Regions from separate parts of the Methylohalobius crimeensis 10Ki genome, predicted to be linked through region 1. Evidence: predicted binding sites of a transcription regulator. Region 1 holds the regulator's gene; the other holds the start of a gene.
What was found. The regulator HrcA, encoded in region 1, represses chaperone genes, less so after heat shock. The targets are predictions, from matches to a motif close to TNTTAGCACTCNNNNNNNNNGAGTGCTAANA.
Positions count from the first base shown of each region.

Region 2: a site for HrcA is predicted at 5,290-5,320, ahead of groES (co-chaperone GroES). Genes of this name have one in related genera too.

Region 1 covers NZ_ATXB01000002.1:447,423-455,692, reverse strand. Annotated here, with positions in the region: gene H035_RS20245 (agmatine deiminase family protein) at 1-556, opposite strand, end outside; gene recN (DNA repair protein RecN) at 544-2,232, opposite strand; gene H035_RS0115855 (NAD(+) kinase) at 2,226-3,116, opposite strand; gene hrcA (heat-inducible transcriptional repressor HrcA) at 3,234-4,292, shown strand; gene grpE (nucleotide exchange factor GrpE) at 4,476-5,063, shown strand; gene dnaK (molecular chaperone DnaK) at 5,132-7,072, shown strand; gene dnaJ (molecular chaperone DnaJ) at 7,159-8,270, shown strand, end outside.
Region 2 covers NZ_ATXB01000001.1:2,674,335-2,682,604, forward strand. Annotated here, with positions in the region: gene H035_RS0113085 (IS701 family transposase) at 1-676, shown strand, start outside; gene H035_RS0113090 (CDP-alcohol phosphatidyltransferase family protein) at 777-1,349, opposite strand; gene purM (phosphoribosylformylglycinamidine cyclo-ligase) at 1,443-2,477, shown strand; gene H035_RS0113100 (TRL-like family protein) at 2,552-2,866, shown strand; gene H035_RS0113105 (acylphosphatase) at 2,896-3,171, opposite strand; gene groL (chaperonin GroEL) at 3,250-4,899, opposite strand; gene groES (co-chaperone GroES) at 4,952-5,242, opposite strand; gene H035_RS0113120 (HesA/MoeB/ThiF family protein) at 5,384-6,127, shown strand; gene pqqA (pyrroloquinoline quinone precursor peptide PqqA) at 6,254-6,328, shown strand; gene pqqB (pyrroloquinoline quinone biosynthesis protein PqqB) at 6,414-7,328, shown strand; gene pqqC (pyrroloquinoline-quinone synthase PqqC) at 7,325-8,053, shown strand; gene pqqD (pyrroloquinoline quinone biosynthesis peptide chaperone PqqD) at 8,050-8,270, shown strand, end outside.

The sequences.
Region 1 (8,270 bases):
GCACCGCTTCCGTTCGCCGAGGGTCGGGGTTGCGATTGGGGTTCTGAATCGAACTGCGGGTGGCGAGCAGGGTGCCCGCGCCGTCGGTTTCGATGCTGCCGCCTTCGAGCACCCAGTCCACGCGTCGGTAGGGCGTCGATCCGAAAATACCTTGTCCGTACAAGTGCTCGCCCAAGGCGTCGTCCACTTGGGAGGGATATTTTCCGCCCCAACCGTTGAAGCGGAAATCGATCAATTGACACGCCGCCGGGTGCCCTCGCTGGACGGTCAAAGGCGCCGTGTCCCGCACCCAGGTGTCGCGATAAGGGGCTTTGGCGAAGCGGATGCGAGCCGGCTCGATTGGGTAGCCCTGGAGAAGCGTATCGATGTGAGCGCGATGATCGGCGTCGCGGCAGACGATCACCGCCCCTTGGCGCTGGCTGATCGCGGCCAACGTCAAGGCGTAGCTGTGTTCCACCGCCTCCAGCCAGGGAGCGAAATCTCCTTCCGGATGGGGCCAGGCCAGCAGGACGAAGGACTGCGGCGCCCATTCCGGGGGCAGGGTTAGCGGGTCCATTGCAGCATTTCCTCCGCGTGGGCCAAGGTTTGGTCGGTGATTGTCAGTCCTCCCAGCATGCGGGCGATTTCTTGCTGCCGGCTATCCGAATCCAAGGGGTGTACTCGCGTTTCCACGCCGACGTGATCGCTGTCGGCTTCCGGTTCCGGTTGGGCCTTGCTGACCAGGTAATGATGGTGAGCCTGGGCGGCCACTTGGGGCAGATGGGTGACGCACAACACCTGCCGGTTTCCCCCCAGTTCCCGCAGGCGGCGGCCGACGATCTCGGCGACGCCGCCGCCGATCCCGGTGTCCACCTCGTCGAAGATCAGGGTCGGGACCGAACGGGCTTCGCTACAGGCCACCTGAATGGCCAGGCTGAGGCGCGACAATTCACCGCCCGAGGCGACTTTCGCCAAAGGCTTGGGAGGCATGCCGGGGTTGGTGGCCACCCGAAATTCCACCCGGTCCAATCCTTCGGGGCGGGGATCGGAAGCGGTTTCGGTTTGGAGGTCGATGGCAAATTTCCCATGGGGCATTCCCAGTTCGCGAATCAGTTCGGTGATGCGTGCGGCCAGGCCCTCGGCGCAGTCGCGCCGGCGCGTGCTCAACCGGGAGGCCTGCTCCCGATAGGCGGCTTCCAGTGATTCCAGGCGCTGTTCCGATTCGGCGATGCGGATTTCCTGGTGGGTCAGGCCGTCCAGTTCCGTGCGCATTTCCGCCAGCCGCTCGGGTAAGGCTTCCGGGGCGAGCCGATGTTTTCGGGCCAGGTCGTGGAGACCGGTCAACTGCTCTTCCAGGCGCATCAAGCGATCGGGGTCGGACTCCAAGTCCTCCAGGCGTTGGCGGAGCAGATGGCCGGCTTCTTCCAGCTGAATTTGGGCGCTCCGCACCAATTCCGCGGTTTCTTGAAATTCGGGCGCCAACTCCAGAAGAGATTCGAGCTCTCTAGCCGCCTGGTCGATACGGTCGGACACCGAGGCGTCGTCCTCATACAAAAGATGCAATTGACTTTGCGCGGAGGCCAAGATCTTGTCCAGATTACTGAGCCGAGTATGTTCTTCGATGAGGGCGTCGAAGTCCAGTTCCTCGATGGCGGCCGCTTCCAGTTCCTGAATCTGGAAGCGCAGAAATTCCTCCCTGAGGGATCGATCTCCCACGTCTTGGCGCAGGCGCATCAAATGCTCGCGGGTGGCGCGCCAGTCCCGATAAAGGCCGGTGAGTTCGGTCAGCAGGGAGTCGTTGCCGGCGTGGGCGTCGAGCAGCTGGCGCTGGGCGGAAGGTTGGCGCAAGCGCAAGTGGGCGTGTTGGCCGTGAATCTCCACCAAGTGCTGGCCCAGGTTCTGCAAGGCTTCGAGACCGACCGGGCGGTCGTTGATGAAAGCCCGGTTGCGCTTTTTGGCCGCCACGCTGCGACGAATCAGGCAATCGGGGCCGTCTCCCAGATCGTTGTCGACAAGCCATTGACGGGCCGTCGGGGCCTGTTCCAAGTCGAATTCCAGAACGATTTCCGCTTTGTCGGCGCCGCTGCGCACCAGGTCGGCGGCGGCGCGCCCGCCCAATCCCAGATCGAGGGCGGTGAGGAGAATGGATTTTCCCGCCCCGGTTTCGCCGGTCAAGGCGGTAAAGCCGGGAAACCAGTCCAGATTCAGTCGTTTAACGACCGCAAAATTGTGGATGCTCAAAGCTGTCAGCATCGTTTAGGTCCGTTGCTGCTCCAGTTCAATTTGACCCGTAAAATCTCGAAAAAATCGTAATCGACCGGGTGCAGTAGCTTCAGCGGTTGATCCGCTTTGCGGATGCGAATGTGATCGTCGAAGCGGACTTCGGGAATCGAAACCGTGTCGCAAGAAACTTCGGCGCGCATGTCCTTGGCCGCGCCGAAAGCGATTTCCACTTCGCTACCGCCGGCGATGACGATGGGTCGATTGGTCAGGGTGTGGGGGTTGATCGGAACCAGCTCGATGGCATCGAGGGTCGGATAGAGAATCGGTCCCCCTCCGGATAAGGCGTAAGCGGTGGAGCCGGTGGGGGTGGAAACGATCAAACCGTCGGCGCGCTGGGAGTTGAGGAAACGGCCGTCGATGTGGGTGATGATTTCGATCATGCAAGGGGTGATCCAACGGTGGACCACCACCTCGTTGACCGCCAGTTCCTCGCGAACGATGCCGCCTTCCCGGACGATTTGAGCGCGGAGTAGGGGCCGCTCTTCCGCGCGGTAGTGACCGGCCAGCATGGCGTCCAGTTTCACCAGCGCTTGCTGGGGGGAAACGTCCACCAGGAAGCCGACCCGGCCGAGATTGACGCCGATCACCGGGGTGCCGAAGGGCGCCACGGAGCGGCCGGTATTGAGCAAAGTGCCGTCGCCTCCCACCGCGATCACCACGTCGCATTCCTTGCCCAGCATCTGGATCGGGCGGACCGTCTCCGACGGTGCGTCCAACAGTCGTTGGGCGACGTCCTCGAGGCGCAGCTCGAATCCGCGCCGGCGCAAATGTGCGTAGATGGCCTGCAAGGTATGGCCGACTTGTTCTACATTAGGTTTGGCGACGATGCCAATGGTGTGGAAGCATCCGCTCACGGAGTGAAACAATCGAATGACATAAATAAATTATATTAGGTGTTTCTTGACAATATATCTAGAGATTGCTAGCTTGGCACTCCCTTTAAAAGAGTGCTGATAACAGCAAAGATTGGCATGTCCCAGTTCCTGGAATTGACCGAACGATCCCAGCATTTGCTGAAAGTGCTGATCGAACGCTACATTGACGAAGGTCAGCCGGTGGGTTCCCGCACCTTGTCGCGGGGGGCGGGGCTGAACCTGAGTCCGGCGACGATTCGCAATATCATGGCGGATCTGGAGGAATTGGGCCTGATCGCTTCGCCCCATACCTCCGCCGGTCGGGTGCCCACGGTCAAGGGATATCGATTGTTCATCGATTCCCTGCTGACCGTCAAGCCCTTGGAGGCGGGGGTGACCCGGGAACTATGGAAAGGCTTCGAGTCCTTGGAGGAACCCCATGAGCTTTTGGGCGCGGCTTCCCGGCTGCTGGCCCAAGTCAGTCGCATGGCGGGGCTGGTGACCTTGCCGCGGCGCGGGCAGGTCGCTTTTCGGCACATCGAGTTTTTGCCGCTTTCCCAGGGGCGGGTATTGGTCGTTCTGGTGACCGATGACGACGAAGTCTATAATCGGGTCATTCGTCCGTCCCAGGCGTTTACGCCGTCCCAATTGCAGCAAGCGTCCAACTATCTCAACGCCCGGCTCGAGGGGAAGCGCCTGACCGAGCTGCGGGACGCGATCCGGCAGGAGGTGCAGCAGACCGAGAAGCGGATCAGCGAGGAGATCAAGTCGGTTTTGGAAGCGGCCGGCTCCCTGTTCATGAAGCCTGAGTCCCTGGAAGAAGATTATGTGTTGGCCGGCCAGACCAATCTGATGGACTTCACCGAACTGAGCGAGCAGGCGCGTCTGCGGAAATTGTTCGAAGCCTTCGACGAGAAGCGCGACTTGCTGCATCTGTTGGATCAATGCATCGAAGCGGAAGGGGTGCAAATTTTCATCGGCGAGGAATCGGGTTATTGGCCCTTCGAGCAATGCAGTCTGGTGACCCGAAGTTACGAGGTGGAAGGCCGGGTGCTGGGGGTGCTGGGGGTGATCGGTCCGACCCGGATGCGCTACGAAAGCGTCATCCCGCTGGTGGATATTACCGCCAAATTGCTCAGCACGGCCTTGAATCAGAAACTGGCGTCCCCATCTTAACTAACATCCCCAGATGGGTGGAGTGAATCGACGCATCGGTAGGACGACTCCCGGTTCGTCCAGCGTCGCGGACATCGCGCGTGAATCCATCATGACTGAGCGGTGGGTTGCGGCTGACGCCTCCATCCGTCTTAACCGGAGATATTATTGCCAGTTTTCGGAGAACAGATAAGCGGAGAGGCTATGACCGAGGAAAATAAAGATTCCCAGGAAGAAACCACGGCGCAGACCGAGGCGGTGGAGGCTGAGGCGGCCGAAACCCAGGAATCGCCGGAGGTTCTGCTGCAAAAGCTGAGCGAGGCGGAACGTCAGGCGGAGGAAAATTGGGACAAACTTTTGCGCGCCCAGGCCGAGCTGGAAAACCTCCATCGGCGGATGGAGCGCGAACTCAAAAATTCGCAGAAGTACGCGATCGAGAAATTCGCCCAGGAGCTTTTGTCGGTGGCCGACAGCCTGGAGCTGGGGTTGCAGGCGGCGGGGGAAACCGACGAGCTGGAAAAGATTCGCGAAGGGGTCGAATTGACCCTCAAGCAGCTGCTGACGGTATTCGATCGCTTCCAGATCAAGGTAATCGAGCCGCTGGGCGAGAAATTCGACCCGGAATACCATCAGGCGATGACCACCGAAGACATCGAAGGGGTCGAGCCCGATACCGTGGTCAAGGTATTCCAAAAGGGCTATACCTTGAACGACCGGCTCATTCGTCCCGCCCTGGTGGTGGTGGCCAAGCCATCCGCCGAAGCGCAGCCGCGTATCGACGAGGAAGCTTGAAAATCGAAAGCTTGGCCCCATTTATCACTCAAGCGGGCGAACATGAATAACAGTAGGAGATTAAGCCAATGGCAAAAATTTTAGGTATCGATTTAGGTACGACCAACTCGTGCATGGCGATTCTGGAGGGCGGCAAGCCCAGGGTGATCGAAAACGCGGAAGGCACTCGGACCACGCCGTCGATCGTCGCTTTCACCAAGGAAGGCGAGGTGCTGGTGGGGAATCCGGCCAAGCGGCAGGCGATCACCAACCCGCAGAACACCCTGTTCGCCATCAAACGTCTGATCGGGCGTAAGCACGAGGATGCGGTGGTGAAAAAGGACGTCGACATGGTGCCCTATAAAATCGTCTCGGCACCCAACGGCGATGCCTGGGTGGATGTGCCCGCCCTGGACAAGAAAATGGCGCCGCCGGAAATTTCCGCGCGCGTTCTGCGCAAATTGAAGGAGGACGCCGAGGCTTATTTGGGGGAAGAAATCAAGGAAGCGGTCATCACCGTGCCGGCGTATTTCAACGACTCCCAGCGTCAGGCCACCAAGGACGCCGGCCGCATCGCCGGGCTGGAAGTGAAACGGATCATCAACGAGCCCACCGCCGCGGCTTTGGCTTTCGGTCTGGACCGGCAGCAGGGCGACCGCAAGGTTGCGGTGTACGACCTGGGTGGCGGCACCTTCGATATCTCCATCATCGAAATGGCCGATGTGGAGGGCGAGCGTCAATTCGAGGTCCTGTCCACCAACGGCGATACTTTCCTCGGGGGGGAAGATTTCGACAAGCGGGTCATCGATTATCTGGTGGATGAGTTCAAAAAAGACGCCGGCATCGATCTCCACAACGATCCCCTGGCATTGCAGCGTTTGAAGGAGGCCGCCGAGAAGGCCAAGATCGAGCTTTCCTCCACCCAGCAGACCGAAGTCAATCTGCCCTATATCACCGCCGACGCCTCGGGTCCCAAGCACTTGAACGTGAAACTCACCCGGGCCAAGCTGGAAGCCTTGACCGAAGATCTGGTGGAAAAGACCCGGCAGCCGTGCGAAATCGCCTTGAAGGACGCCGGCCTGTCGCCGTCGGAAATTGACGATGTCATCCTCGTAGGCGGTCAAACCCGGATGCCCAAGGTGCAGGAGTTCGTCAAGCAGGTCTTCGGCAAGGACCCCCGCAAAGACGTCAACCCGGACGAGGCCGTCGCTCTCGGGGCCGCGATCCAGGCCGGTGTGCTGGGCGGCGACGTGAAAGACGTGCTGCTCCTCGACGTCACTCCGCTCTCCCTGGGGATCGAAACCCTGGGCGGCGTGATGACCAAGCTGATCGAGAAGAATACCACCATTCCCACCAAGGCGAATCAAGTGTTCTCCACCGCCGAGGACAATCAGACCGCGGTGACGGTTCATGTCCTGCAAGGGGAACGCGAAATGGCCAAGGACAACAAGTCCCTGGGCAAATTCGATTTGGCCGGGATTCCGCCGGCACCGCGCGGTGTGCCGCAAATCGAGGTGATCTTCGACATCGACGCCAACGGGATTCTCAACGTGTCGGCCAAGGATAAAGCGACCGGCACGGAGCAGTCGATCGTGATCCGGGCCGCCAGCGGCTTGACCGACGAGGAAATCGAGCGGATGGTCCGCGACGCCGAAGTACACGCCGAGGAGGACCGGAAGTTCAAGGAATTCGTGACCGCGCGCAACGAAGCCGACGCCCTCATCCACGGCACGCGCAAGAGCCTGGAGGAATTGGGCGACAAGGTGCCGGCCGCGGAAAAGGAATCAATCGAATCGGCGATCCAGGATCTGGAAGAAGCCATGAAGGGCGACGACAAGGACGCCATCGAGGCGAAAAGCCGGCACTTGGCGGAATTGTCCGGTAAACTGGCGCAACAGATGTACGGTGCGGCCGGCGGTGGCGAGGAAGCCGCGGGCGGTGCGGCCGGCGCCGGTGAGTCCGCCTCCCGCCCCGAAGGCGAGGAAGTGGTGGATGCCGAGTTCGAAGAAGTCAAAGACGATAAGAAATGATGATCGTCGAAGACTGGAACACGGACCGATTGGGTTGAAATATAGAAAAATGCCGCCGGCGTGAAGTCGGCGGCACCTTTATGTCTATGGCAGAAGATTATTACACGATATTAGGTCTTTCCCGCAACGCCAGCGAGACGGAGATCAAGCGTGCGTTCCGCAAGCTGGCGATGAAATATCATCCGGACCGCAATCAGGACAATCCCGAGGCCGAAGAGCGCTTCAAACAGGTTAAAGAGGCCTATGACGTGCTCAGCGACCCGCAAAAGCGGGCCGCCTATGATCAGTTCGGTCACGCCGGGGTGCATGGGGCCACCCAGGGAGGCGGATTCAGCGCCGAGTCGTTCAGCGATATTTTCGGCGAAGTATTCGAGGATTTATTCGGCATGGGCGGCGCCCGGGGGCGCGGTGGCCGCGGACGGGTCCGGCGCGGCGCGGATCTCCGCTATACCTTGGAGCTGACCCTCGAAGAGGCGGTTGCCGGCACCGACACCCAGATCCAAATCCCCACCTTCGTGTCCTGCGAGGAATGCGGCGGCAGCGGTGCCCGACCCGGGAGCAAGCCGTCTCCTTGTTCCCTTTGCCAAGGCCAAGGCGTGGTGCGGATGCAGCAAGGATTTTTCTCCATTCAGCAGACTTGCCCCCAGTGCCAGGGAAGCGGCCAGGAAAACCGCGATCCCTGTCCCAAATGCCGCGGTCAGGGGCGCGTTCAACGGACCAAGTCGCTTTCGGTCAAGATCCCGGCAGGAGTGGACAGCGGCGACCGCATTCGTTTGGCGGGAGAAGGCGAGATGGGCGAGCAGGGAGGGCCTCCCGGGGATCTTTACGTGGAGGTTCGGGTCAAGGAGCATCCCATTTTCAGCCGGGAAGGCAACGATCTTCGCTGCGAAGTGCCCATCAGTTTCACCACCGCCGCCCTGGGGGGCGAGCTGGAAGTGCCGACCCTGGACAGCAAATTGCTCCTCAAAATCCCGCCGGAAACCCAAACCGGACGCATGTTCCGCTTGCGGGGCAAGGGGGTGAAATCGGTTCGCGGCGGCTCGATCGGCGATTTGATCTGTCGGGTCCGGGTGGAGACGCCGGTGCGCCTGACCAAGGAACAGATCGAGTTGCTCAAGCAACTGGACGAATCGCTCCAGGGCGGGGGAAGCCATCACAGCCCCCAAGCCCATGGCTGGTTCGACGGGGTGAAGCAGTT
Region 2 (8,270 bases), on a different contig from region 1:
TGCGGCGTTGTACGAACCGGCCCCGCCGCCGCGACCGGGCCGCTCTGGACGACCGCGCAAAAAGGGGAAACGGCTCTCCACGCTGGCGCAAGTGGCCGCCGACCCGGCGACCCGTTGGCAACGCTTGACCGTTGCGCGGTGGTATGGCGAATCCGACCGCCCGGTGGAAATCGCCTCGGGCACGGCGGTGTGGTACCACGCGGGCAAACCGCCCGTACCGCTCCGTTGGGTGCTGATCCGCGATCCGCTCCAGCGCTTCCAGGCCCAAGCGCTGTTGTGCACGGATCCGAAGGCCGCGCCGACAGAGATCGTCCAGTGGTTTATCCGCCGTTGGCAGGTCGAGGTCACCTTCGAAGAAACCCGTGCCCACTTGGGACTGGAAACGCAGCGCCAATGGTCAAGGCGGGCGATCGCCCGGACCACGCCCATCCTGCTCGGCTTGTTCTCCCTGGTCACCCTCATGGCCGATCGGCTGGTCGCCAACCAGGCGATGCCGGTGCGTACCGCTGCCTGGTATCGCAAAACTCACCCGACCTTTATCGATGCGTTGGCCTTGGTACGCCGTCACCTGTGGAGTGCACACCTTTTTTCCAGGTCGCCGCCAGCCACCGACGTGGAAAAAAATCCCAACCCATTACTGACCCGCTGTATCGAGATAATGTGCTATGCCGCATAATGGGGAAAGTCGAGCTTAGAGCTTGTTTACAAATTGCAGTGGGGGTATCGGCCATTCGGATTTGTAAACCAGCGCTTAACCGCCCGGTATCCCAAGATGCCTACGAATGCCGGCGTTTTCCCACTTCGGACGAAAAATAACTCCCCCATAAATGAACATACTGGATACCGCTGACCACGGTCGTGACGCTGACCAAATAGATCAATCCGGTCGACCACCCCGTGGGAAGGGGACGGAAACCGTGTTGCCAAAATAATACCAACAACAAGACAATTTGACACAAGGTGTTGAATTTACTTATCCAGCTTGGCTGCCCTTCAAAGGGATGCAGAAACAAATAATACACCACACCGCCCAGCAGAATGACCAAATCGCGCGCCACCACGAGCTCGGCCAACCAGCCGGGCAGCAATCCGATCCAAGCTCCGGCCACATAACAGGCGACGATCAGCAGCTTGTCCGCGATCGGATCCAACAAGGAACCCAAGCGGCTGAACCAGCCGAAGTGCTTGGCCAGATAACCGTCCAACGCATCCGAAACCCCGGCCACAAAGAACAGCCCCAAGGCCCAGTCGAACCGGCGTTCCAAAATCAACCATACCGTCGGCCCCACCAAAAAAATTCGCATCACCGTAATCAGGTTGGGGATCTGCCTTACGGAAAGCCAGTTCATCGTAAATTCATTCACCTCTTTATCGGATCTCGTACAATATCAGCTTGGATCTACCATGCAAATTGAATCAAGCGATTTCCAACGGATAAACCTATGTCACTCAATTACAAAAGTGCCGGCGTAGATATCGACGCCGGCAACGCCCTGGTGGAAAAAATCAAACCGGTGGTCAAGAAAACCTTCCGCTCTGAAGTGCTGACCGGCCTGGGCGGATTCGGCGCGCTGTTCGAGCTACCCTGGGAGCGCTACCGGCAACCGGTATTGGTGGCCGGCACCGACGGGGTGGGCACCAAACTCAAATTGGCCATGCAATTGAACCGCCACGACGCCATCGGCATCGATCTGGTCGCCATGTGCGTCAACGATATCGTGGTGCAAGGGGCGGAGCCTTTGTTTTTTCTGGACTATTTCGCCACCGGTCACCTGGAGGTGGCTATCGCCGCAAAGGTCATCGAAGGCATCGCCGCGGGCTGCGAACAAGCCGGCTGCGCCTTGATCGGCGGCGAGACGGCGGAGATGCCCGGTTTTTATGCCGGGAGTGAATACGATTTGGCCGGTTTCAGCGTGGGGATTGTGGAAAAAGACCGTTTGATCGACGGCAGCCGAGTCCGCCCCGGGGACGTCTTGATCGGCCTGGCTTCATCGGGCCCGCACGCCAACGGTTTTTCCCTGATTCGAAAAATTCTGGAAGCCAAGCAAACCGACCTGACCCAATCCTTGGCCGGCAGACCGCTCGCCGACTGGTTGATGGAACCCACCCGCATCTACGTCAAGCCCCTTCTGGAACTCATGACGGAATGCGAGGTTCACGCCTTGGCCCATATCACCGGCGGCGGCATCAGCGAAAACCTGCCGCGGGCATTGCCGGAGGGCCTGGCCGCTGCGATCGACCTGGATGCGTGGACGTTACCGCCAATTTTCTCCTGGCTACAGCAACAGGGAAACATCACCCAAGAAGAAATGCTGCGCACTTTCAACTGCGGTATCGGAATGATCGTATGCGTGCCCTCCCATCAGGAGAAGAAGGCGCTCGATCAGCTCGCGCCGATGGAGGCCGCTACCCTGGGCAAGGTGGAACGACTGGCCGGCGAAGCACGGGTCCGATATATTCCTAGCCGATCATCTTAACGGCAAACTTGCGCCGCCCTGAAGGATGGATCATACTGCAATCGACTTTCACCATCCCGAGGAGGATTAGCGCCATGTTCGGAAAAATTATTGGAATCGCAACGATCGCCGGCCTGGGGTTGCTGGGCGGCTGTGCCACCCCCTACCCCACGGGCGTCGCTTTCACCGACACCAAACTGCCGATTCACGCCACTTCCCTCGGCGATCGGCCACACAAAACCGGGGTTGCAGAATGCACCAGCATCCTGAGCTTGGTCGCCACGGGCGACTGCAGTATCGAGGCGGCTAAACTCAACGGCGATATCACTAAAGTCCATCACGTGGATTGGGATGCCCACAATATCTTGGGGATTTACGGCAAGTACAAGGTGATGGTCTACGGCGAATAAGCCTCTCGTTGTCAGACCAACAGCCCTGCTTACCGCCGCATTGAAAAATCCTTAAATTCCCCGGTCGCCGGCGCTTCGGTCGATTTCACATCGGTAACCTTAGCCGCCGGCGGCCCCTGCCGGCACCAGTCGAGTAATGGCTGCAAAGCCGCCTCTTCTCCTTCGGCCATGACCTCCACCCGGCCGTCGGGCAGGTTTCGGACCCAACCGGTCACGCCCAGCCGTTCGGCAACCTCCACCGTGGCGGCACGATAGAACACGCCTTGGACTCGGCCCGATATGCGAATTTCCAAACGTTTGCGCATTTTTCGTCTCCTCGAAAGCAAAAAGGCCCCGCTCGATCGAGCGGGGCCTTTGCGTACTTAGCGGATTGGGAGCGATGATTACATCATGCCGCCCATGCCGCCCATGCCGCCCATGTCTCCGCCCGGCATGGCCGGACCAGCGGATTCATCCTTGGGCTCTTCCGCCACCATGGCTTCGGTGGTGATCATCAAGCCCGCCACGGAAGAAGCGTTCTGCAACGCGGTCCGAGTCACCTTGGCAGGGTCGATAATCCCCAGCTCGATCATGTCTCCGTACTCACCGGTCGAGGCATTGTAACCGAAGTTACCGTCCCCTTCCGCGACTTTGTGATAAACGACCGAGCCTTCTTCGCCGGCGTTTTCGACGATCTGGCGCAGCGGCGCCTCCATTGCTGTCAAGGCAATGTTGATGCCTACGTCCTGATCGTGGTTGTCGCCCTTCAGTCCCTTGATCTTCTGCTGCACCCGGACCAGGGCCACGCCGCCGCCGGAAACGATGCCTTCTTCCACCGCCGCACGGGTGGCATGCAGGGCGTCTTCGACGCGCGCCTTCTTTTCCTTCATTTCCACTTCGGTGGCCGCGCCGACCTTGATCACCGCCACGCCGCCGGCCAGCTTGGCCAAGCGTTCCTGCAGCTTTTCACGATCGTAGTCGGAAGTGGCGTCTTCCACCTGACCGCGGATTTGCTTGATCCGGGCTTCGATGTCTTCCTTGCCGCCGGCCCCGTCGATAATGGTGGTATCTTCCTTGGTCACCGCCACTTTCTTGGCGGATCCCAATTGATCCAAGGTGGCTTTTTCCAAGCTCATGCCCAGTTCTTCGGAGATGACGGTACCGCCGGTGAGAACGGCGATATCTTCCAGCATCGCCTTGCGGCGGTCGCCGAAGCCGGGCGCCTTCACCGCACAAGCCTTGAGGATGCCGCGCATGTTGTTCACCACCAGGGTGGCCAAAGCTTCGCCTTCCACGTCCTCGGCGATGATCAGCAACGGACGGCTGGCTTTCGCCGCTTGCTCCAACACGGGCAACAGTTCACGGATGTTGGAAATCTTTTTGTCGTGGATGAGGATGAGCGGATTTTCCATTTCCGCACTCATGTTTTCCTGATTGGTGGTGAAGTAAGCCGACAGATAGCCGCGATCGAACTGCATCCCTTCCACGACATCCAACTCATTGCGCAGACCGGAACCTTCCTCGACCGTGATCACGCCTTCCTTGCCCACTTTTTCCATCGCATCGGCGATGATCTTGCCGATTTCTTCGTCGCTATTGGCGGAAATGGTGCCCACCTGGGCGATGGATTTGCTGTCGGTGCAGGGCACGGACAGGGTTTGCAGTTCATCCACCGCTGCCTGCACGGCTTTGTCGATGCCGCGCTTCAGATCCATCGGGTTCATGCCGGCGGCAACTCCTTTCAAGCCTTCGTTGAGAATGGCCTGGGCGAGAACGGTCGCGGTGGTGGTGCCGTCGCCGGCGGTATCGGAAGTCTGGGACGCGACTTCCTTGACCATCTGGGCGCCCATGTTTTCGAACTTGTCGCTCAGTTCGATTTCCTTGGCCACGGACACGCCGTCCTTGGTGACGGTAGGTGCGCCGAAGCTTTTTTCCAGAACCACGTTGCGGCCTTTGGGGCCCAAAGTCACTTTAACCGCCTTGGCCAGCAGATTGACTCCATGGACCATCTTGTGACGAGCGTCATCACCGAATTTGATTTCTTTCGCTGCCATTTCTATATCCCTCGTTCTTTAGCAAATTTTCAAGAATGCCTGACTCGACGTTTCAGCCTTCGAGAACGGCCATGATGTCGTCTTCGCGCATGACCAGAAGCTCCTCGTCGTCGACGGTCACTTCCGTGCCGGCATACTTGCCGAACAACACTTTGTCCCCCACCTTTACATCCAGGGAGCGCACATCACCGTTTTCCAGTATTTTGCCGTTCCCCACGGCCAGCACTTCACCCTCGATCGGTTTCTCCTTCGCGGTGTCGGGAATTACAATACCGCCGGGCGAAGTTTTTTCTTCTTCCAGACGCTTGACGATGACACGATCGTGCAAGGGACGTAGTTTCATGGGCTTTCTCCTTAACGTTGGGTTAAAGCTCGTTAATACGACTGCTCTGTTAGCACTCAAAGAACTCGAGTGCTAATAATAGTGGCATTTTTACTGCTGTCAAGCCATTTTTGTTGAAAATCCGTGGTTTTCTAAAGACGCATGAACGACGAACTGCTTTTACGCTACAGCCGCCAAATCCTTCTTCCTCAGATCGACATATGGGGGCAGGAAAGATTAATTCAAGCCCGGGCGCTCATCGTCGGGGCGGGCGGCCTGGGATGTCCCGCCGCGATGTATTTGGCCGCCGCCGGCGTCGGCCACCTGACCATTGCCGATCACGACCAAGTCGAACTCTCCAATCTGCAGCGTCAGATCGCCCATCACACCGGCGACATCGGCAAGCCGAAAGCGACCTCGGCCCGCGAAACCCTGCTCGCCCTCAACCCCCATACCCGGGTAGACGCGATTTGCGAGCGGCTGCAAGGAGAAAAACTCCAAGCGCAAGTGGACCAAGCCGATCTGGTTTTGGATTGCAGCGACAACTTCGCCACCCGTTTCGAGGTCAATCGGGCCTGCGTGACCGCCCGCACGCCGCTGATTTCCGGCGCCGCGATCCGCTTCGAAGGACAGGTGGCGATTTTCGACCCGCGCCGCGCCGATAGCCCCTGTTATAACTGCCTCTATCCGGATCGGGGCGAATTGGCCGAGCGCTGCACCGAAGCCGGGGTGATCGCTCCTTTGACCGGCATCGTCGGCAGCATTCAAGCCCTGGAAGCGATCAAGGTCCTCCTGGAGATCGGGCGCTCCCTCACCGGTCGCCTGCTGCTGCTGGACGGGCTGACCATGGAATGGAACTGCCTCACCCTCGCCCGCCATCCGGACTGCCCCACCTGCGGCCAGTAGGGGCGACCGGCCGGTCGCCCCTACGCCGGTCGCCCCCTACCAGGACATCTTCCTATTTGCCTTCCCTTACAGGCGGTGTATACTGCCAATCTCGGTAAACGAGAATCGTGTCAGGAGGTACGCAATATGAAATGGGAAAAACCCACTTACAACGATTTGCGCTTCGGTTTTGAAGTCACCATGTACATCTACAACCGTTAAGCCATTCGCTTTAGAATGAACGCAGGGGGTTTCTTCGGGAAACCCCTTGTTGTTTCCGGGCCTGAAAGACAGCAACGCATCGCTTATGTTGATTCGAGTTTTGGGATCCGGCGCCGGCGGCGGATTCCCCCAATGGAACTGTAATTGCGGCAACTGCCGGCGCCTCCGCCGCGGAGAAATCAACGCCCAACCCCGTACCCAATCCTCCATTGCCGTCAGCAGCGACGGCACGAAATGGGTGTTGTTCAACGCCTCGCCGGACATCCGTTTTCAATTGGAAGCCAACCCCCCGCTTCAACCCAAGGAGGGGGTGCGCGATACCGGCATCGGCGCCGTTGTCCTGATCGACGCCCAAATCGACCATACCACCGGCCTGCTCATTTTGCGGGAAAGCAACCGACCGCTGGAGCTGTATTGCGCCGATCCGGTTTACGAGGATCTGACTTCCGGTTTTCCGGTCCTCACCATGCTCGAGCACTACTGCGGCGTCAATCGCCATCCCGTCCCCTTGGACGGAAGGGCTTTCCGGATTCCGGGCTTCCCGGATCTCCAGTTTTCCGGCCATGCGCTCAAAAGCAAGGCGCCACCCTATTCCCCCCATCGCAATGACCCCTATCCGGGCGACAATATCGGCGTCGTGGTGGAGGAAATCTCCACCGGCCGGAAGCTCTACTACGCCCCCGGCCTGGGAGAAATCGAACCCCATGTGTTCGAGGCCATGCAGCAGGTCGATTGCCTGCTGGTGGACGGGACGTTCTGGACCGACGATGAGATGGCCCAGGTGGGAAGCCCCAAAAAAGCGCGCGAGATCGGTCACCTGCCGCAGTCGGACACCGGCGGAATGATCGAGGTACTCGACCGGGTTCCGGAAAAAACCCGCAAAATTTTGATCCATATCAACAATACCAATCCGATTCTGGACGAAGATTCCCCGCAGCGCCGGCGACTCATTGATGCGGGCATCGAAGTGGCCTATGACAGCATGGAGATTGAGCTATGAGTAATTCGCAGCAACCTTGGCCGCGGGAGGAATTCGAAGCCCGCTTGCGGGAAAAGGGCAAGTATTACCATATCCAGCATCCTTATCACGTCCTCATGGCCGAAGGAAAGTTGGATCAAGCACAGATTCGCGGCTGGGTACTGAACCGGTTCTACTATCAAGTGATGATCCCCCGCAAAGACGCCGCCATTCTCGCCAACTGCCCGGAGCGGGAAATCCGCCGCGAATGGATGCAGCGGATTCTCGATCACGAGGGATACGGCGACGATCCCGGCGGCATCGAGGCCTGGATTCAACTGGGCGTGGCCTGCGGCCTCAGCCGGGAAGCGATCACCTCCCTCGAGCATGTCCTGCCCGGCGTCCGGTTCGCGGTGGAGGCTTATTTCAACTTCGCCCGCACCGCACCTTGGCAAGAAGCGGTCTGCTCGTCGCTGACCGAACTGTTCGCGCCCACCATTCACAAGCAGCGCCTGGCGGGTTGGCCGGAATTATATCCCTGGATCAAGCCGGAAGGATTGACCTATTTCCAAAAACGGGTCAGCCAGGCACGCCGCGACGTGGAGCACGGCTTGGCGTTCACCTTGGACTATTTCGGGCAAACCCGAAATCTGCAAGAACGCGCCCTGGAGATTCTCCAATTCAAACTCGACGTCCTCTGGACCATGCTCGACGCCATGCATTTGGCCTACATCGACCGTAAACCGCCCTACTTCAATATCCAATGACCCTCCATCCCGATAGCCGCTTGCGCTTCTCCCCGCTGCATCGCCTGCAGTGGGAAGAAGCCCAGCAACGATACGTGATCCTCTATCCGGAAGGGCTGGTGGAACTCAACGCGACATCGGCGGAAATCCTGAAACTGTGCGACGGCGAACACACCTTGAACACCATCGTCGCCGAATTGGAGCAAACCTACCAGACCGATGGTCTAATGGACGACAT